Regions from separate parts of the Synechococcus sp. ROS8604 genome, predicted to be linked through region 2. Evidence: predicted binding sites of a transcription regulator. Region 2 holds the regulator's gene; the other holds the start of a gene.
What was found. Region 2 encodes NtcA, which controls nitrogen genes in cyanobacteria. Its sites were predicted from a motif close to GTANCNNNNGNTAC; they were not measured.
Positions count from the first base shown of each region.

Region 1 (10,164 bases), 500 kb from region 2:
CAAAGCAGGACTTTGGTGGGGGCTGTATCTCGGACTACTTGTGTTGGACATAGAACTGTTCAGCAAAGGACGACCCCTGGAACTCTCGAACCCGGCCCATCTCGCAGTCCTGGCGGGGATAGCCCTTCTAGTGCTGCCAATAGCGGTCAACAGCGCCCTACCAGAAGTGTCACCCCACGCGCTCACACACTTAGGAAACGATCCACCACATCTTGGCTGAGCTCGGAGGTAGAGCCACTGGCCACAATTCCACCGCGCTGCATGGCGTAATAACGATCCGCTTGTCGAACAAAATGCAAATGCTGCTCCACTAGCAGAACGCCAATCCCTTTCTCAGCGATAATTCGTTGAACGGCAGCTTCAATATCTTGCACAATATTGGGCTGGATCCCTTCCGTTGGCTCATCAAGAAGCAATAATTTAGGCTGGCCCAAGAGAGCACGAGCAATAGCAAGCTGCTGCTGCTGACCTCCGGAGAGATCACCTCCTTTACGTGAAAGAAACTCCTGGAGAATTGGGAAGAGCTCATAAATAAAAGGATCAATTCGACGATTTCGAGAAAGACCACCTGGGAGAGCCTCCATCCCCAACATCAAATTCTCTTCAACAGTTAATTGAGGAATGATTTCCCTCCCCTGAGGTACATAACCAAGTCCAGACCTGGCACGCTGATGAGGAGGCTGACGCTCCATTCCATGGCCTTCAAAAATAATCTCACCGGATCGTGGTTTAAGCAAACCGATCAGAGACTTAAGGAGTGTGGTTTTACCCACCCCATTCCGGCCGATGAGACAAACCATTTCCCCAGCGAGGACCCTTAGATCAACATCTCGAAGAATATGGCTTTCGCCGTAATAGGTATTGAGACCGCGAATCTCGAGCATTGTCATTGAGCTTCGTCCTCCTTAGTTCCCAAATAAACCTCGATCACTCGAGGATCCTGTTGCACCTGATCCATCGAGCCCTCACAAAGAACATGACCCTGATGCAGGACAGTCACAGGGCTCTCGAGACGACGAATAAATTCCATATCGTGCTCAATCACCAAAACAGTGTGTTCTCCAGCCAAAGACTTCAGCAAATCAGCCGTTAGGTCAGTTTCCTCATCTGTAAGACCTGCAACTGGCTCATCCACCAGCAAGAGGTCAGGATCCTGACCAACCAACATCGCAATTTCCAACCACTGCTTCTGTCCATGAGACAGAGATCCAGCTCTCCAGTCGGCACGAGACTGAAGATTGACTATACTAATTAAATGGTGAACTTGGTCGCGCTGCTCAGCACGAATGCGACCAAACAGCAAAGACCAAGGCTGCTTTGACCGACTAACAGCCAATGCCAAGTTGTCCTGAACCGTTAAATCTTCAAACACACGCGGGCTTTGGAATTTACGACCAATTCCAAGTCGAGCAATGCGATGTTCAGGGATTCCAACCAGAGAGCGGCCTTTAAAAAGCACGCCTCCTGAGCTGGGAGCAACCTTGCCCGTGATGACATCGAGAAACGTGGTTTTCCCAGCCCCATTTGGACCGATCACAGCCCGAAGCTCCCCAGGTTGCAAGCTTAGATTTAGGTCTCGAAGGGCAAGAAAACCATCAAAACTAACCGTGATGTCTTTGAGCTCCAGAAGTGCTCTGGAGCCAGAAACAATATTGCTCATGGCTGCACCTCCTCATTGCCATCAACTTCAAGTTGCGGATAAGTGCCAATCGGCCGAATAAAGCCCACACGGGACATCAGATTCCTCGGGCCTTCTCCTCTGAACCAACCAATCACGCCCTCAGGTAGTGCCGTCACCACAAGAATAAACAACCCACCTTGAATGAAAAGCCAAGTTTCAGGCAATGCTTCGCTGACCAAACTTTTGGCGTACATGATGACAACGGAACCCAAAATCGCTCCTACCAAGGTTCCACGACCACCAACAGCAACCCAAATGACCATTTCGATCGAAAAGGGTACAGTCATGAACTGGGGGGAAACAATCCCAGATTGCACGGTGTAGAGCGCTCCACCAATACCCGCCAAGCCCCCAGCGATTGCGAACACGATTGTTTTAAACAATGTTGGGTTATACCCAGCAAAGCGAAGTCTTGGCTCATCATCGCGGATCGCAATCAGAACATTTCCAAAGCGACCACGCACAACCCATCGTAAAAACATCCAAACGAAGATCACAACGACAGCAGTCACCCAAAAGAAGCCTCGCTGCATCTCTGGCGATCCCAACTCGAGCTGGCCAAACAGCACGGTGACATCTGTTTTCAGACCATTGGTGCCATTAATTAGCTTTTGCTGTCCATTGAAGAAGTTGAAAAAGACCAACAGAGCAGCCTGGGTCAAAATCGAAAAATAAACCCCCTTAATTCGATTGCGAAACACCAAGTTCCCCAATACAGCTGCAAGCAAAGCAGGGACTAGCCAAATTGCAATGAGCGTAAAGAGAGGCGAACGAAAGGGCTCCCAAAACAATGGCAACCGATCAACTCCATACAAACTGAAGAATTCAGGAATAGAATTGGGCATATCAATAGAACTCCTCAGTTGGAGATACATTGCAGCGGCATAACCTCCAAGAGCAAAGAAAATCCCCTGACCAAGACTCAGAAGACCTGTAAAGCCCCAAATCAAATCAATCCCAAGCGCCACAATCGCTAGCGATAGAAACCGACCCAACAGGTTCAGACGGAAAACAGGAAGAACCGATGGAGCAGCAACGATTACCGCGATGATCAACACCCAAACAGCCACCGAGAGCCATGGACGCTGTTGAAAAGAACGAAACATCAGTTCAAGCCTCAATCATGCGGCCTTTTTGCGGGAACAGGCCTGAAGGACGGAACTGAAGGAACACCACAATGAGGGCAAACACCATCACCTGAGCCATGCTCGTGGTCGCAAAAAATTCAACGCCACCAGCCAGTGGCCCAGGCATATCGGGCCAAATCGTAAGCAGCCTCCCCGCTCCAATCAGATCAGTTATCAAGCCGATCGCAAATGAAGCCAAGACGGTGCCGAAAAGATTGCCAACACCACCTAGCACCACAACCATGAAACAGCCCACGATGTAAGACGTTCCAACGTTGGGACCTACCGAACCCAACAACGACACTGCAACTCCAGCCACCCCAGCCAAACCGGAACCGATCCCAAAGGTGAGGACGTCAACGGTGTCAGTCGGAATGCCGAGGCAGTCGCTCATCGAACGATTCTGAGTGACTGCCCGGATCCGAATACCCCAAACACTGCGGTTAAGGAACCAGATCACCCCAACGACTGCGATCAATGTCATCACGATGATCACAAGACGTGGCACCGGAAATGTGAGATCCATCCACTCGAGACCACCGCGCATCCACTTCGGAGCGGTGACATCCACATTGCGGGATGTTGCCTTAGCAATACGGCTAATTTGCGAGGCCAATCCACCCGCAAATAACACTCCAATGAAAGCAGAAACAGCCCAACCAGCTAGTCGCACAAACCGAGATTGACGACCCTCCAAAAAGGTATTCGGAAGAAACAACGGAATACTGAATCCGAGCACGAGAAACACAACCATTCCTGCCGCATAAGCAAGCGGAACGCTGCGCACAAACTGCTGGAGAATCAAACTGACACCCCACGTAGCAAGCAGAGTCTCCAGTGGACTCCCATAGAGACGTCGTATCACTGTGCGTTCAAGCAAAATACCAACAACACCGCTCACAACGAAGGCGCATGGAATAGCAACCAATACGTAGGCGTTGTAAATAGGTGCAAGTAGGGGAAGTTTGAAAATGAGCTGCACCACGTAGGTGGTGTAGGCACCGAGCATGATTAATTCGCCATGAGCGAGATTAATCACACCCATCAAGCCAAACACAATGGCCAGTCCAAGGGCGGCCATCAGCAACACAGAGCCGATGGCCACACCGTTGAACAGACTTTCAAAAAGCAGTTGCACGGGGGGGTCTAGTAGGCGAAACAAATAAAAAGAGGAGCCCCCAAGGGACTCCTCTTGTAGCAATCCATCAATCGATGGAGCTATCGATGATCAAAGCTTGTACTTCTCTCCCTTGCTGGGATCAGACCAATCGCAAGCGAAACCCTTCGATGTGGGCTCAAACTGGTTCCAGGTCTGAGGATCAATTGGGTTATCCGACTCTTCTACGATTTCGAACTGACCATCTGCAGTGATCTCTCCGATCCGAACGATTTGAGAGATGTGATGGTTAGGACGAACCTCGATGGGTCCTTGAGGAGCATCGAACTTGATACCAATCAGGGCTTCACGTACTTTGTCGTCATCGAAAGTACCGGCTTTCTCAACAGCCTGCTTCCAGAGGTAGACCATGTTGTATGCAGACTCTTGAGGGTCGGCAACAACGCGGTCAGCGCCATACTTAGCTTTGAAGTCTGCAGCAAACTTCTTCGAAGCCGGCGTATCAATGGACATCATGTAGTTCCAAGCGCCGTAATGACCCTCAAGGAACTCAGGTCCAATTGTGCTGATTTCTTCTTCTGCAATGGAATAGCTCATCACGTAGTAGCCCTTTTCAGGAGTGATTCCAGCATCCTGAATCTGCTTAAAGAAAGCAACATTCTGGTCACCGTTCAGGGTGTTGATAATCACACCACCATCAGGCAAGGCTTTTTTAATCTTGGCGATAATTGGAGCAACCTCAGTATTACCTAGAGGCAAATAGTCTTCACCAACCACTTTTCCACCCAGAGACTTCACCTGCTCCTTGGTAATGGTGTTTGAAGTACGAGGGAAGACATAGTCAGAGCCCACTAGATAGAAAGGCTTCCCTGCAGCTGGTGACTTCTCGAACATGAAGCTGGTCGCTGGCTCCGACTGCTGGTTAGGAGTCGCGCCGGTGTAAAAAATATTCTTCGAACACTCTTGCCCTTCGTACTGAATTGGGTAATACAGAAAAGCATCCTTCGATTCGTACACCGGAAGCATTGCCTTACGGCTGGCAGAGGTCCAGCCGCCAAACACAACAGGAACTTTGTCCTGATCGATGAGTTTTTTGGACTTCTCAGCAAACGTGGGCCAATCGGAGGCACCGTCTTCAACGATGTAATCAATTTTGTATTTCTTGCCGTCTACCTCAACACCACCGGCAGCATTGATTTCATCAATGGCCATCTTTTCTGTATCCACCAAGGTGGACTCAGAAATCGCCATCGTCCCCGTTAGAGAATGAAGGATGCCGACAGTGACGCTGTCGTCAAATTCCACGCTGGAGGCTTTCTCATCGCCACCACCACAAGCGGTGACGGCCAGACCCAGCGACGCTGCGGCCATGCCGACGAAGAGACGCTTGGACAATGATGAACTCATGAGTACCAAAAACAAGTTGATTGACGCTTAAACGCCGGAGCACGAAAGGTACAGATCAAGAGCCGCAGGTTCCTGTATCAATAAAAACAATTTGACTCTTAAGCGCCTAAATACCCTTCATTCTTGTATCTGTTGCAACACAAAGGCTTCCACAAGATCGAGTCCTTCCCCATTTCGAAGGTTGGTAAAGCACCAGGGTCGATCCCGCCGCATCCTCAGCGTGTCCTGTTCCATCACGACTAAGTCAGCACCAACAAGGGGAGCCAGATCAATCTTGTTAATCACCAATAAATCGGATCGTGTAATTCCAGGACCGCCTTTGCGAGGAATCTTGTCCCCAGCCGCTACATCAATCACATAAATACAAAGGTCGACTAATTCGGGGCTAAAACTGGCCGCAAGATTGTCACCTCCGCTCTCCACCATCACCAAATCAAGCCTTGGGAACTGACGTTCCAGTTCACCCACAGCCGCTCGGTTGATGGAGCAGTCTTCTCGGATCGCCGTATGCGGGCACCCTCCGGTTTCAACCCCACGGATGCGCTCAGGCTCTAAGGCACCTGAACGCGTCAGGAATTGGGCATCCTCTTGGGTGTAAATGTCATTGGTCACAACCGCCAATTGCAGGCGATTGCGCAATCTCCTGCACAGCGCTTCCACGAGCGCTGTCTTGCCTGAGCCCACCGGCCCGGCGATGCCAAGCCTGAGTTTGCTGCTCATCAGCTCCGGAACAAACGTGAATACAACTCAGCATGCGCCAACTGGGCCAGCCCCGCACCAGCACCACCACACCAAAGGGTGTACGGGTCTTGATCTTTCAAAACAGATGCCTGTTCACGAATCATCGGCAACAGCTGCTGCTGGATCCGTTGAGCCGTGGTGGGACCCAGCGGCACCAAGCGAACCGCTGCACTGAGCTGATTCGCAACCCAGCCGTAGAGATAACCCTCCACCATCTCCAGCTCAGAAATCTTCAACGACAAAGCAGCCCAAGCCCAGGCCGCCGGCCATGCCAGCACCACCGGCTGAGGCAATGGATGTCCAAGATCAACCATCAACTGCAGCAAAGAACCGCCCATCTGTCCTTGCTGGGCACGCACCTCAGCCGACTCCCTCAAAGCCAACAACCAACCATCCAAAGACATCAACTCGCTGGGCATCTCTGACCTTTCTTGCTCCCAGCGTTGAAGCTGGACGCGCAATGGGTTTAATGCCGCAGCCTCCAACCTCAGGGCACCCCTTTGCAGCTCCGCTTCAATCCAATGTTGGAGGTCTAATTCATCGATCAATGAACCATTCTGGATCAAAACTTCAAGACCCTCGGAATAGCTAAAAGCGCCAACGGGCAAGGCAGGACTCACCAACTGCAGCAATGCAAGCGAGGTCATGCGTGCTGATGGCCGATGTAAGCACCGCCTTCTGGCATGAAGGGACAGCAACACCGTGTCACCTTCAATCCGCGACCGTTAAGCATGGTGGCGAGGACGGAGTCGTTGAGCAACAACAGCTCATGCTCATGCAACTCAAGAGCTACATGGCGATTACCCAAGTGATAGGCAGCCTCAAGCAGGGCCAGCGGCGTTGCTGCCTCCACTCTCAACAACTCCTCAGGAGCCGCAGTCACCAGCACATGCACCTGATGATGCGCATCGGTGAGGCGATCACCTGGCGTTAACGGGCGCTCGCGAGGCAGCTGCAACAACACGTCTCGACCACAGGCCGTGCGACGACGTCCACGCAGCACCGTGCGCTGATCCGCACTCAGCGGCAACTCCATGACAGCGAGGGTGGCATCAGGCAATGGCTCCTCAGACAAGAGGCGGTGGTCCAACACGATCAAACCAACATCCAAGGGTTCAGATAGCCAACGAGATCACACAACAAAGACTGCCCAACCAGCACGCCTTCGTTTGGTAGTGCTTGCTACAGAGCTGAGCAGAGTTGGCGTCGAGCGTGCACTGATGCATCGACTTAACCCGTGGCACGGCACCTGCAACCTGCAGTTTTTTGAGGGCAGCAGGGGCAGTCAGCATCAGGGGGGTTGCACCGCCCCCCTGAAATTGATGCGCGCCGAACGGGGTGAGAACGGGCGGTGCGAGCTGCCATTGCTTCACACCGCGGGCGGCCTCGTGGGTGGAGACCAATTGAGAGTCAACCTCGACCTAAAGCCAAGCAGTCGCTGTCTGCTCACAAGTGTGGCCGCGCAAAAGGTCTATGGGTCAGTGGGCCGAAGCCAGCTCCATCCCCAGGGGGCTTGGGCCCGCCAACAGGTCGCGGCAGAGCTTGATGCCGGGGCTGATCTGGAGTGGCTTCCCCAGGAGCTTGTGCTTTATGCCAATGCTCTGTTTGAACAAAACCTCAGCGTCATATTGCCGAAGAATGGATCATTTCTCAGCGCAGAAATTGTGCGTCTCGGGCGCACTGCCGCCAACGAAACCTTGGGGCGGGGGTGCTGGAGATCAGGCGTTCAGATCCAACGCCAAACGCCTGAAGGTCAGCGCTGGGAACTTGTTGACAGACTCGAAATCAGCGACGCAGCGCTGAAGGGAATCCATGGACTCAATCAACAACCCGTCTTTGGCACCTTCGTTTGGGCGGCACCCTTCCCTTTCCCTACAGAAACGATCAACACCCTCATCGATGACGTTCGGCAAGATCGAGAGGATCTCGAAGGCCAGATGCATTGCGGCGTTCTCCCCCAGGGGCTGATCGCCCGTTACAGCGGCTTCTCAAGCCGTGATGCCCGTTTTTGGTTCAGCAGGATTTGGGCTCGCACCCGTCGAGCTCGAGACCTAGCTCCTCCGCAGATTCCCAGGGTCTGGCCCTTACAAGAACATCCATTGAAGGCCTAAGCGTTCAATTTGAACATTCCGCTGGCCGAGGGAGATAGAGACTAGAAATAGTGCAAGGTCACCATGCACCTCAGCCCCCAAGAAAAAGACAAACTGCTCATTGTCACGGCTGCGCTCTTGGCAGAACGTCGACTCCAGCGTGGCCTCAAACTCAACCACCCTGAATCCGTGGCATGGCTGAGCTTCTTGGTTTTAGAAGGCGCACGCGATGGGAAAACTGTGGCCGACCTGATGCAGGAAGGCAGCACGTGGCTGAGCCGCGACCAGGTGATGGAGGGCATTCCAGAGTTGGTGGATGAAGTCCAAATCGAGGCGGTATTTCCCGATGGAACCAAGCTCGTGACCCTGCATGACCCCATTCGCTAAGGCTTTTTTTGATGGCACCCCTCATCCCCGGTGAATTAATACCGGAACCCGGCGAACTGGAACTCAACGCCAACAGAGAGGTCACAACCCTCAGCGTTGCCAACAGCGGCGACCGCCCCGTCCAGGTGGGATCCCACTTCCATTTCCAAGAAGCCAATGCTGCTCTGATCTTTGACCGTGACGCTGCACGCGGTCAAAGGCTTGATATTCCAGCCGGTACGGCCATTCGCTTCGAACCAGGTGATCACCGCGACGTGAATTTGATCCCGTTTGCTGGAGCACGCCGCGTTGTCGGCTTCAACGGACACATCAACGGACCCCTCGACGCCTGATTCATGCCCTATCGCATTTCCCGCCAGGCCTACGCCGAAACCTATGGGCCAACCACCGGAGACCGCATTCGCTTAGCGGACACCGACCTCATCCTCGAAGTGGAAAAAGACTTCACCACCTACGGCGATGAGGTGAAATTCGGTGGCGGGAAAGTGATTCGCGATGGGATGGGCCAATCCCAAACCTCCCGGGCTGGAGGAGCCGTTGACACCGTGATTACCAATGCCCTCATTCTTGATTGGTGGGGCATCGTCAAGGCCGATATCGGCCTCAAAGATGGCCGCATTGTCGGGATCGGCAAAGCAGGCAACCCCGACATCCAGGAAGGCGTCACCATCGTGATTGGCCCCGGCACCGAAGCGATTGCTGGTGAAGGACACATCCTCACCGCTGGAGGGATTGACACCCATATTCATTTCATCTGCCCCCAACAGGTCGAAACGGCCCTCGCCAGTGGTATGACGACCTTGATGGGGGGCGGCACTGGACCAGCCACAGGAACAAATGCCACCACCTGCACGCCTGGTGCGTTTCATATAGGCCGCATGCTGCAGGCCGCTGAGGGCCTACCCGTCAACCTTGGATTTTTCGGGAAAGGGAACGCCAGCACTTCAGAAGCGCTAGGGGAGCAAGTGCGCGCTGGTGCCTGTGGTCTCAAACTGCATGAAGATTGGGGCACCACGCCTGCCGCCATTGATGCCTGCCTGTCGGTAGCCGATCAAATGGATGTGCAGGTCTGCATCCACACCGACACCCTGAATGAAGCGGGCTTCATTGAAGACACCATCGCCGCCATCAAGGGCCGAACCATTCACACCTTTCATACCGAAGGTGCTGGCGGCGGGCATGCACCCGACATCATCAAAATCTGCGGAGAGGCGAATGTGCTTCCCAGCAGCACCAACCCCACACGTCCTTACACCTGCAACACCCTCGAGGAACACCTCGACATGTTGATGGTGTGCCATCACCTGGATCCAAAAATCCCTGAAGATGTGGCCTTTGCAGAATCACGCATCCGCCGCGAAACGATCGCAGCTGAGGACATCCTTCACGATCTAGGCGCCTTCTCGATCATCGCCAGCGATTCCCAGGCGATGGGCCGTGTCGGCGAGGTGATCACGCGCACCTTCCAAACAGCCCACAAGATGAAAATGCAGCGTGGAGCGTTGCCGGAAGACTCCAGCCGCAACGACAACCACCGTCTGAAGCGCTATATCGCCAAAGTCACCATCAATCCAGCCATCGCCCATGGCATCAGCAGCCAAGTTGGGTCTGTAG
Region 1 is NZ_CP047946.1:2,803,001-2,813,164, forward strand. Features, by position in the region: gene SynROS8604_RS15105 (APC family permease) at 1-220, shown strand, start outside; gene urtE (urea ABC transporter ATP-binding subunit UrtE) at 183-890, opposite strand; gene urtD (urea ABC transporter ATP-binding protein UrtD) at 887-1,660, opposite strand; gene urtC (urea ABC transporter permease subunit UrtC) at 1,657-2,787, opposite strand; gene urtB (urea ABC transporter permease subunit UrtB) at 2,792-3,946, opposite strand; gene urtA (urea ABC transporter substrate-binding protein) at 4,037-5,332, opposite strand; gene ureG (urease accessory protein UreG) at 5,450-6,052, opposite strand; gene SynROS8604_RS15140 (urease accessory protein UreF) at 6,052-6,720, opposite strand; gene ureE (urease accessory protein UreE) at 6,717-7,184, opposite strand; gene SynROS8604_RS15150 (urease accessory protein UreD) at 7,294-8,184, shown strand; gene SynROS8604_RS15155 (urease subunit gamma) at 8,248-8,550, shown strand; gene SynROS8604_RS15160 (urease subunit beta) at 8,562-8,882, shown strand; gene ureC (urease subunit alpha) at 8,886-10,164, shown strand, end outside.
Region 1: the regulator NtcA is predicted to act here: its motif matches at 7,246-7,259, upstream of SynROS8604_RS15150 (urease accessory protein UreD).

Region 2 (10,164 bases):
GTCTCGACCTCGCCGGAAATCACATCAATGGGCTTCAGTTGGCTCCCACCAACCCTGAGGCGTGATGGCAGCGCTCCCCGTTACCACCGCCCACTTAAGGGTTCAACGCCAGAGTTTTGCGGATCAATGTTTGGAGGGAGACGTCCAGGCCGGAGGCTTCAATTGGCAGTTCAGCTGGTTTTTTGATCGTGGCGAGTTGAGTGTGGAGCCGTCCTTGGGGCGCGCGTTGATTCAAGACGCGCTGCTTCGCTTTCTTGTGAAATCCGACTATGACCTGGAACCGGGAGGGGACTACACCTTCACCGTGAGAGCCCGGTTCTGAGGGGATCTGGACCCGGCCATTGCAATGGTCGATCGAGATAGTCCTCGAGGATGACGAGCGCGGCGATGGCATCGAGATCGCCCGATGGGATGCGTAGGCCTTTGGGAAGCAAGCGTTTCCAGCCCCGTGCCGGCCACAACTGCCAGTAACGCTCTCTGGCCCGCAGGGTGGTTCCCGTTTCGTCGACGACGCGGATCGGCAGGCTTGCAGGCAGTTGTTGTTGCCAGATCATGCTGCTGGTGCCATCCCCGATCACCAGTTCAGCAATCTGGGCGGTGTCCCCCTGAGCGTCCGCCATCCAGACGCGAAGCTGATCAAGGACCTCAGCGCTGGGGATCACCATCCCTTGAAGCACGGTGCTCGTGGCGGTGTCTGCGAGGAGCAATCCACTTTTGCTTCGGCCGGGATCCATGGCGACAACGCGAGTCATCGGCTGAGACGCAGCTGGATGGCGATGGGATCTGCTGTTTCGCTGCGGCGTAACGCCACCGCTTCCAGCCCCGCGAGTCCTCCGTTGCGGTCGATCAGCTCTTGGCCAAGCGCATTGATGGCATTGCCATCAAACTGCAATCCCTTGCTGAGAGAACCGCGTCTTTGCACCTCGGCCAATGTGGAGGCGAGGAGAAGGTTCAGCCGATTGCGCACGGCTTCAGGGTCGCGTTCATTGCTCGCCAGGGTAGTGCGTGCCAAGACCTCACCCTCCCTGGTCACCGTGACATTGGGACGCACTTCAGGGAAGGCGTAGACAACGGTTTCGCCCAGCAGCACATTGGCGGCTGAACGGATGTTCACAACCCAGGTGCCAGGTTTGCGAATCGTTTGTTCCAAGCGCTTGATGTCAGGCCTCGGAACCAACAGGATTTGACGCTCTGCCGGTTGGCCAGGCAGGACCTGTTGATAGGCCTGAAGATTGGCGTCTCGGAGCAACTGATCGATCACCGTTTTTGCCTGATCGGGGCGTTCGAGTTTCAGGGTCACGGTGGCAAGCGGCTGCCCGCTGCTGATGGCGACGTTGCCGCGCCGCAGCGCGAGGAGCGTGTCTTCCAGTTGATTGAGTTCTTTCTCGCCATCGCGAATTTGCGTACGCACAGCAGAGAGTTCCTGTTCGGTGCGTTGGATCTCGATATCTTTGGCATCCACGTCTTGGCTCAAGCGCTGTCGCTCCGCTTCCAAGGATCGGGTTTGCTCCTGGAGAGGCTTAAGGGTGCGACGCAGTTCTGCCGCGCGTTGTTGGGCCGTTGTGAGCTCCTTGCTGGCCTGCTCCTGAGCGCTTTTGCTGGTTTTGAGATCAGTGCGACTGCTCCTTAATTTGGCTTCGAGAGCATTCAGTTCAAACAGCCCAACCCTGAGTTGCCGACTGATCAAGAGCAGGAGTCCAAGGGAAAGCGCACTAATCAGACTGCCGGTCAACACCGTGATCACCACGGCTGTGCGCTTGGGACGCAGTCCAAGCAAGCTCAGCCGAGCTTTCCCCACGCGAGAGCCAAGGCGGTCCCCCAGGGTTGAGAGCACCCCTCCAAGCACAAGCAGGGCGAGAAGTAGAAACCAGCCGGTCACGGAAAATGAAGGATCAGAGTTCGGATGGGAGCTCCATCTTCACCTGCATGGTCAGCTGAACCGCTTGGCGAGAGCGATTGGATCGAGAACAGTGATCTTTTTGCGATCGATATCGACAAGGCTCGATGACTTGAGGTCCCCCAGGAGACGCGTGATCGTGACGCGTGTGGACCCGATCGCCTCGGCAATGGCTTGGTGGGAAAGGCGTAAATCGATGGTGATCCCCCGTTGACCAGGCACACCGAAATCTCGACAAAGCACCAGCAGAAAGCTCACCAGTCGAGACGACATGTCCCGATGGGTGAGGGTTTCGATCATCGTTTCGGTCTGGAGAATCCTGCTGGACAGCCCCTGCAACAACAGCAATCCCACACTGGTGTCGTCTTCAATGGCCTGCCGCACGGATGTGGCTGGAGCCGTCACCATCTCCACCCGTGTGAAAGCGATTGAGTGATAAAAACGATCGGATCGGTGACCTGTCAGCAACGACAGAACGCCAAACAAACTGTTTTCTCGCAACAGGGCAACCGTGATTTCTTCGCCCGATTCATAAACCCTGGAGAGGCGGACGGCACCTCGACGAATCAGATACACCTTTTCAGCGGGGTCGCCGGGGAAAAAGATGGTTTTCCCACGTTCCACCATTTCCGAGTTGGCACCATCGAGTCCCCGAATGACGTCTTGAAGGGTGCGACTAGCTGGAGCCGCTGGGGTTCCGAAACTCGAGCCCGCTGGGCGGATGGTTGGGGGAGCGTATCGGCTGAAGCCGCGGCTGACTTCGGCCATGGTTTCTACTCGTGTTCCGGGATGCTATGGATCAGCACCTCCTGCTCATGTAGCAAGGAACACGAAAACCCGCACTTTCACCTATTGGAGAGAGCCCAATTCTGATTCTGCATAATCTGCTTGAGCCCAGGCTCGGCGAGGTCCAGTAGGTCATTGAGCTGGTGACGACTAAAGGGAGCGCCTTCCGCCGTGCCCTGTAGCTCCAGCAAATGCCCCTCTCCGTTCATCACGACATTGAGATCCACATCGGCTTGGCTGTCTTCGCTGTAGTCGAGATCGAGTAGAGGGCGTTGGTGAATCACGCCAACGGAGACGGCGGCCACCTGGGATTGAACAGGATTGCTGCTGAGGACCCCTTGCTGAACCAGCCGTTCGCAGGCCCGTTGCAGCGCGACCCAAGATCCGCTGATCGCAGCGGTGCGCGTGCCTGCATCCGCCTGAATCACATCACAATCGATTCTCAACGTGTTTTCGCCAAGTGCTTCCATGTCGATCGCTGCCCGTAGGCTGCGGCCAATCAGACGCTGAATCTCCTGGGTGCGTCCGCTCAGTTTGAGGAGTTCACGGTTCTGTCGCTCTGGAGTGGATCCAGGGAGGAGTCGGTATTCGGCGCTGAGCCACCCCTGGCCTTGATCTTTGCGCCAGCGAGGCACTCCTTCTTGATGACAAACGCTGCAAAGAACAGCGGTGCGCCCGCTGTGGATGATCACGGAACTCAGGGCAAATCCCATCGGATCCCAGCTGATCGAGAAGGGGCGAAGCTCGCCCGGCTGACGTCCGTCATTGCGAGAGGTGCCTGTCATGAGCCCAAGGTGCGGAGATGCTTTGAGCCTGCCAGGTGGCTAGGCACACCATGGATGGTGTCAAAACACTTGTGTCTTGGCCTTTCACCGCTAGATTCATGCACATCCGGATTTGCCGGACATCGGCGAATGTGATGACCGTCAGCCTCAGCCCTACCCATCATTCCCGTGAGTCGCGGACTGTTGACCACAGGACTCTCGAGCAAGCAGGTCTCAGGCGACTCCCTTCTGTGGAGGTTCGTCCGCCGCTGCATTTGGTGGCTCCGGAAGGTCAGCTTCAGGTGCATACCGCCTCCTTTCGTGGGAGTTTTTCTGGTGTTCTGAGCCAGGCGCTGCGTGCGGCGGGCCTGGGTAGCCATGTCTTAATTGCTCAGTTTCTTAAGGGTGGAGTGGGCCAAGGCCCTCAGAGCAGCCTCACCCTCTGCGATCGGCTGAGATGGTTGCGCCCCTCCGTGACGGAATGCCTTTCAGATGCTGCTGATAGCCGCGATGACGAGGTCAAAGAGGCGGTTCAGGCGGTTTGGCAGATCTGCAAAACCCATCTTCTAGAAGGCACCTTGGATCAACTCGTGTTGGATGAGATTGGCTTGGCGATCGAGCTTGGCTATCTGACTCATGAGGATGTCTTGTCGGTGTTGGAGCAACGGCCATCCGCCATGGATGTGATTGTGACGGGGCCCGCGATCCCTGCAGAGATGATGGAGATGGCTGATCAAGTGACGGAACTGCGTCGAGGTTTTTAATGCTGAAGAACGATCGTTGGATTACGGATCAAGCCGATGCAGGCATGCTTGAGCCTTTTCAAAATGGGTTGGTACGCCACTTGGATCCGGATCAACGCAAGAGTCCGGTTCTTAGTTTTGGCTGCTCGTCGTATGGCTACGACTTGAGGCTCTCGGCTAAGGAGTTTTTGATCTTTCGCCATGTCCCAGGCACGATCATGAATCCCAAGCGATTCAACCCTGACAACCTTGAATCAACGCCTCTTCATCATGATGAGGATGGCGACTATTTCATCCTTCCGGCCCATTCGTATGGCTTGGGTGTGGCCCTTGAAATAATGCGCGTGCCACCCAATATCACGGTGATTTGCCTTGGTAAGAGTACGTATGCCCGTTTAGGCATCATTGTGAATACCACTCCAGCAGAGGCTGGATGGGAAGGACACCTCACCTTGGAATTTAGTAATAGTTCTGGCGCTGATTGTCGGATTTATGCCAATGAAGGGATCTGTCAGTTGTTGTTTTTCGAGGGTGATCCTTGTGAAACCACCTACAGCGACCGGCAAGGGAAATATCAGCATCAGCCAGAGCGGGTAACGCTGGCCAAGGTCTGAATGAATGGTTGTTAGGGAGCAAGCCTGGCTTTATGCAGTCTTGTTTTTTCGTACCAGCTTGCAAATTCTGGAGTCCAAGCTTTGAGATGGGGCCACATCAAATCGCAGAGTTCGCGGATTTCTTGCTGGGCATCCAGCTTGGCGCGTAGGTCCATGAAATGCAGGAAGGCCCTGAGCGTGAAGCTCACCACAAAATGTTGTCTGTAATCGAATGGGAGGATGCCGCGGGCATGTTCTTCGGCAAAACCAGCCTGAAGCAATTCCTGATAGCGAGCGGCACTGATTTTGCAGTGGCTTAAATCTTTTTGCCGCTCAGCTTCGCTGTAGAGGTATTTTTTGCCTTTTCGGTCGCTGTACTCGCCGACGGGGCGCAAATAAAACACTTCTTCGAGATCGAGTTCTCCGAGGGCAGCCCTGCAGATGCGATCGCCTGTGTAACGCATGGATTGCACATCAAAACTGACGCCCACCCGGTGCGTTCGTGCCTGTTGCATCACGGAATGGGGAAACCAGCCCACGTTCAACACAATCTGGGCATGCTCCATCGGTCCGTAATGGCCCCGCTCTCCAGCCAGGAGGCGTTTGACGCAAATTTCGCCAGCTTTGATTTCATCGGGCCATTGCGCGCGATCGGCTGCCACAAAGCCCTCGCTGTAGTCCTGGTGCATTCCCACGTACACGCACTGTTGCGGATTCGGGGTTGCGGCGATCAGGTCAACTCGAAAACGAGAGTCCATGGGGGTCGTCTGCGATGAACTGTTCATGTTTTGTCTAGCTGTGGCTGCGGGGGCCTGGGCTTGAAACCGTCTCCGCAGGGGGCACGCTGCTGGTCGAACCAACGCCAGCCAGCGCAGGCAACGGCGAATTGTCGATCAAGGCAACCGCCAATGCTTCCAACTCGTCTGCTGTTCGCGCCCCAAGCGAACGGCCGCGCATCACAGCGTCGGCTGAAAATAAATTGAGCTGTGGAATCCCTGTGACGTCATACAGGTTGATCAAATCGAGCCAGCGTGGATTATCGATATTCACCAAAACCACATCCAACTGATCGGCGTGTTTTTGTTCCGTCTGAAGCATCGCTGGCGCCATCGCTTGGCAGGCCTCACACCAATCGGCGTAAAACTCCAGCACGGTGGGCCGGGAGTTGTTGAGAGCGATCTCCGGATCGAGGGATTGCCTGGCCAGCTGGTCGAGAGGAGCTTCCTGGTTGAGACCATTGCGCAGCAGAAATAATCCAGCTGCGAGGACCAGTGCCGTGATGAGCAGCAACCCCTTTTGCAAGGGGGTCAAGGTGGCGGGGGCGGAACTGCCGGTCATGCCGGGAAGAATGGTGTAACTCACTTTGGCAGGCTGATGGTTGCGCTGTTGCTAGCGTTTGAAAGCCAATACCGTTGTTATGATCAGCTTTCTCGCTGATTTCATTTCCAGCTGATTTCATCAGTCGACCGTCGGCTACATGCTGATGTCTCTTTTTCGTTTTCTCTCACTGCCACTGCGGGCTCCCCTGCTGCTTGTGCTGTTTGGTGTGGCCATTTTTCTTGGTCATCACTGGTCGATTGAGAGTGAGCATTTGATTGCTCTGCAGAACGTGCCGCCCAGCTTGTTCTGGACGGTGGAGGTGTTGCAATCGCTCGTGATTGTGCTGATCTGCACGATGCCGGATCTTCTCCTACGTCAGCTGTCGATGCTCATGGCCTCCAGCCGCGTGCTCAGCCTGATCGCGACCCTCCTGCTTGTGATCATGGTGGGCCTTTATTTGCTCAGTCTGAGCCTGCTTTCCGATGTGCTGATCTTGGCGTCTGCCACCTTGCTGGCCCGGTTGGACCTCACCCGGATCAAGGTGGTGCCTCCGCCTCAAGTCATGGCTTTTTGGTTGGCGGCGGTGGTGCTGGTGGGCATTTGGTTGGGTCAGGATTTGCCGAACCCGCTGGCTTCAGCTGTCGCAGTGGTCGCTACCTGATCCGAGATAGGCCCAGAGATTTCCTAGGACTTTTTTGGTGTAAAGACGTGTTTCTGGGTAGGGGATGCGCTCCACCCATAACTCTGGATCTTGCTTCAGATCGGGGGTCACCCACCGACTGGCGGCGCCCGGCCCAGCGTTGTAGCTGGCAACGGCCAACACAATGTTGCCCTGCCATTGCCCCAGCAATTGACGGAGGTAACGCGCTCCGAGCTTGGCATTGCGTGTTGGCTCGCGTAGCTGCTCCTGGCTAAGGGAATCGCCAGCCAGTTCTTCCGCCGTGGCTGGCATCAGCTGCAGCAATCCAATCGCTCCGACGGGTGAGCTCACGCTTGGGGAGAAGCGGGATTCCTGCTTGGCGATCGCCATGAGCAGTTCAGATCGCACCGCCTCCTGTTGGGAGGCGGTGTCAAACACCTCCGAGAGCAGACGGGGATGCTGGCTGCGGTGCAGGAGCTGACGCTCCTCGCAGGTTTGATTGACCAGTCTCAAACTGGCGCGCCAAAGGCGACTCAGGCCTGTCCATGCGTCCCCCACGGCCACCCGAAGGCGACCTTCCACAAGTTTTTGGCTTGGATTGGATGGCTGATCGGATGGGGGTTGTTGATTCCGCCAGGTTTCCCAGGCTTCCTGGGTTTGGCCGAGGCGCCAGAGACGAGCCACGAATGGATCGCCACTTTTCAATGGCTCCCAGTGCGCTTGAAACGCATCGCTGAGATCTGCCGAGCGAGCGCTGGAGGCTTGATCAAGATCTGGCAGGTCTCCCCGTCCCAATCTCACCTCGGCGCGCCAGGTGTAATAACTCCTCGGATGGGTTTTGACCAATCGCTCCCAGATTTGTTTGGCTTGCGCTGTTTGGTCTTGCTTCGACAAGCTGAGCCCCAGCCAGAACTGCTGCCTTGCGGCCAAAGGTTCAGGAAGATCTGCGCTCGGAATGGCGTTCAGGAGTGCTTCTGCACGCTTCCATTGGTCTTTCAACAGGGCCTCGCGAGCCAGGTCCCACTGCAGTTGCCAGGCGGCTGGGCTGGTGGGCCAGCGCCTCAGAACGGCCATGGCATTCGCTAAGTCACCAAGGCGCACCCGGGCTGCTGCAACATCAGCAGAGCGTTCTTGCAAGGCTTTCGGCAGGGCATCCAATAGCGCCGGGTCGGGTCTCAGCGGTTCGCTGAGCAACGCTGCGGCCTCGAGGGCTTCCGGATCGTCTGGGTGGTTGATGGCGAGCTCGAGCAATTGCTGCTTTCCACGCGCTTGCTGTTCAGCGTTCCCTCGGAGCAGGACTCGACCAATGGCCAAGGCGCTGGCTGGAGTGGTGGGTGTGCCCTGGAGGCAGGCTTCCGCAGCACGGTTATCTCCAAGGGACGCGAGCCCTTGCGCAAGCGTGAGTCGATCGGTTTGCTTCAAGCCAGCGCCGCTGATCCTGTTGCAGGCTTCCCTGATCTGACTGGCAGCTCCTGGCCAGCGGGCACCCCAGCGGGCTAGATGCAAGGCGGCGATCGTTTGCTTGGGGGAATCCTTGTTGGTTTCTGCTGCTGCTGCCAAGGCGGCCGGATGGCCGGGGTGTTGTTGAAAAAGCTCTGTGTGGAGTGCTGGGTTGGTTTGCCCGAGGTGATAGCGGGCATCGGCACTGGCCGCACTGTCAGGGAAGCGTTGGAGCAAGTCCTGCCAGCGTTGCTGTGTCTCTGCAGTGCGCCTGAATTTGGCTGCAATTAACGCCTGCTGTTTCAGTGTGACGGCCGCCAGGGGATCGTTGCCCCAGCCTTGATTGGCCAGCAAGCGCTGGGATCTCTCCGCTGAATCGGGGCTGCGTGCTGCGAGCAAGAGAGCGGCTTCCCTCCGCTCGCTGGGATTCAGCGACCAGCGATAACGGGTCCAGAGCTCAGCGCTCGAAAGCGATGGTGTGAGTGGAGTGTGCAGGCGGCGCAAGACGGTCTGTCCGCCGAGGACGATCGCAATGGTGAGGAGTGGAGTTCCAGCCAGAAGCAGAAGGCCACGGGAGTGTTGAACGGTCAAGACTCGGCCGGAAACTGATGGCATTCTGTTCCCAGCGCACCGCATTGAGATGGCAAAGGGGCAAGGGCCGTGGCGCCCAGGGAGCGAGCAACGCCGTCGCTGTGCGATCGCCTGTGGTTTGGCTTTGCTGCTGTGGGGATTGCGTTGGCTTTGGCCCCTCCAGTTCGTGCCTGGCTGGCTTGTGGCAGGACTGATGGCGTGGGCGTTGTTGGAGGTGGCAGCCCTGTTGCTGGCCCCGCGTCGTTGGCTTTAGAACCAGCGGCCCCGCTTAAGATTGCATTCAGAATTGAGTTGTCATGGCTGAAGCTGCCATCCATCCTTTGGGGCATCTCCCGAAGCCAACGCAGATCAGCTTTGGGACGGACGGCTTGCGTGGTCGGGTCGACACCATGCTCACCCCGGCTTTGGCCCTTCAGGTGGGGTACTGGTGTGGACGGGTGCTTCAGGCAGAGGGACCTGTGTTGATTGGCATGGATTCGCGCAGCAGCGGCAGCATGTTGGTCGCCGCACTCAGCGCTGGCCTCACGGCATCTGGCCGAGAGGTGTGGACCTTGGGACTGTGCCCCACGCCGGCTGTGCCCGGTTTGATTCGCCGTTACTCAGCTGCCGGTGGCTTGATGGTTTCGGCGAGCCACAACCCTCCGGAAGACAACGGGATCAAGGTGTTTGGCGCCACTGGCAGCAAGTTGTCCCCTGAGCGTCAGCAGGCGATCGAAGCAGGCCTTTGTGGTGGAGACGGTTCTGGGATCGCGTTAGCGGCATCAGGAGTGGCCCGTCATCGCCCTGAACTTCTCGACGACTACCGCGCCAGCTTGTTGTCCAGCGTTGGGTCGCATCGACTCGATGGTGTCCCGATCGTGCTGGATCTCTGCTGGGGATCGGCAACAGCCTGTGGTGCAGAGGTGTTTTCTGCCCTCGGCGCCGATCTCACGGTGTTGCACGGTGATCCGGATGGCACCAAGATCAATGTGAATTGCGGTTCCACCCACCTGGAGCCTCTGAGCCGAGCGGTGATCGAGAAGGGGGCCGCCATGGGCTTTGGTTTTGATGGCGATGCCGATCGCATGTTGGCGATTGATGGCCAAGGACGTGTGGTGGATGGTGACCACGTCCTCTACCTCTGGGGGTCGGTCTTGCAGGCGCAGGAACAACTTCCGGATCAGCGCTTGGTGGCCACGGTGATGTCAAATTTGGGTTTTGAGCGGGCTTGGCAAGCGCGTGGTGGCCTGTTGGACCGGACACCGGTGGGAGACCAGCATGTGCATGCCGAGATGGTCCGCACGGGGGCAGCCCTTGGCGGCGAGCAATCAGGTCACATCCTCTCTTCCGTGAATGGGTTGGCCGGTGATGGTGTTTTGACCGCTCTTCAGCTGGCAAGCCTTTGCCATGC
Region 2 is NZ_CP047946.1:429,949-440,112, forward strand. Features, by position in the region: gene pth (aminoacyl-tRNA hydrolase) at 1-65, shown strand, start outside; gene SynROS8604_RS02175 (DUF3146 family protein) at 65-322, shown strand; gene SynROS8604_RS02180 (resolvase) at 300-752, opposite strand; gene SynROS8604_RS02185 (DUF3084 domain-containing protein) at 749-1,879, opposite strand; gene ntcA (global nitrogen regulator NtcA) at 1,931-2,665, opposite strand; gene rph (ribonuclease PH) at 2,743-3,468, opposite strand; gene SynROS8604_RS02200 (cob(I)yrinic acid a,c-diamide adenosyltransferase) at 3,603-4,211, shown strand; gene dcd (dCTP deaminase) at 4,211-4,804, shown strand; gene thyX (FAD-dependent thymidylate synthase) at 4,816-5,541, opposite strand; gene SynROS8604_RS02215 (thioredoxin domain-containing protein) at 5,576-6,121, opposite strand; gene SynROS8604_RS02220 (hypothetical protein) at 6,261-6,764, shown strand; gene SynROS8604_RS02225 (transglycosylase SLT domain-containing protein) at 6,738-8,798, opposite strand; gene SynROS8604_RS02230 (hypothetical protein) at 8,824-9,027, shown strand; gene glmM (phosphoglucosamine mutase) at 9,071-10,164, shown strand, end outside.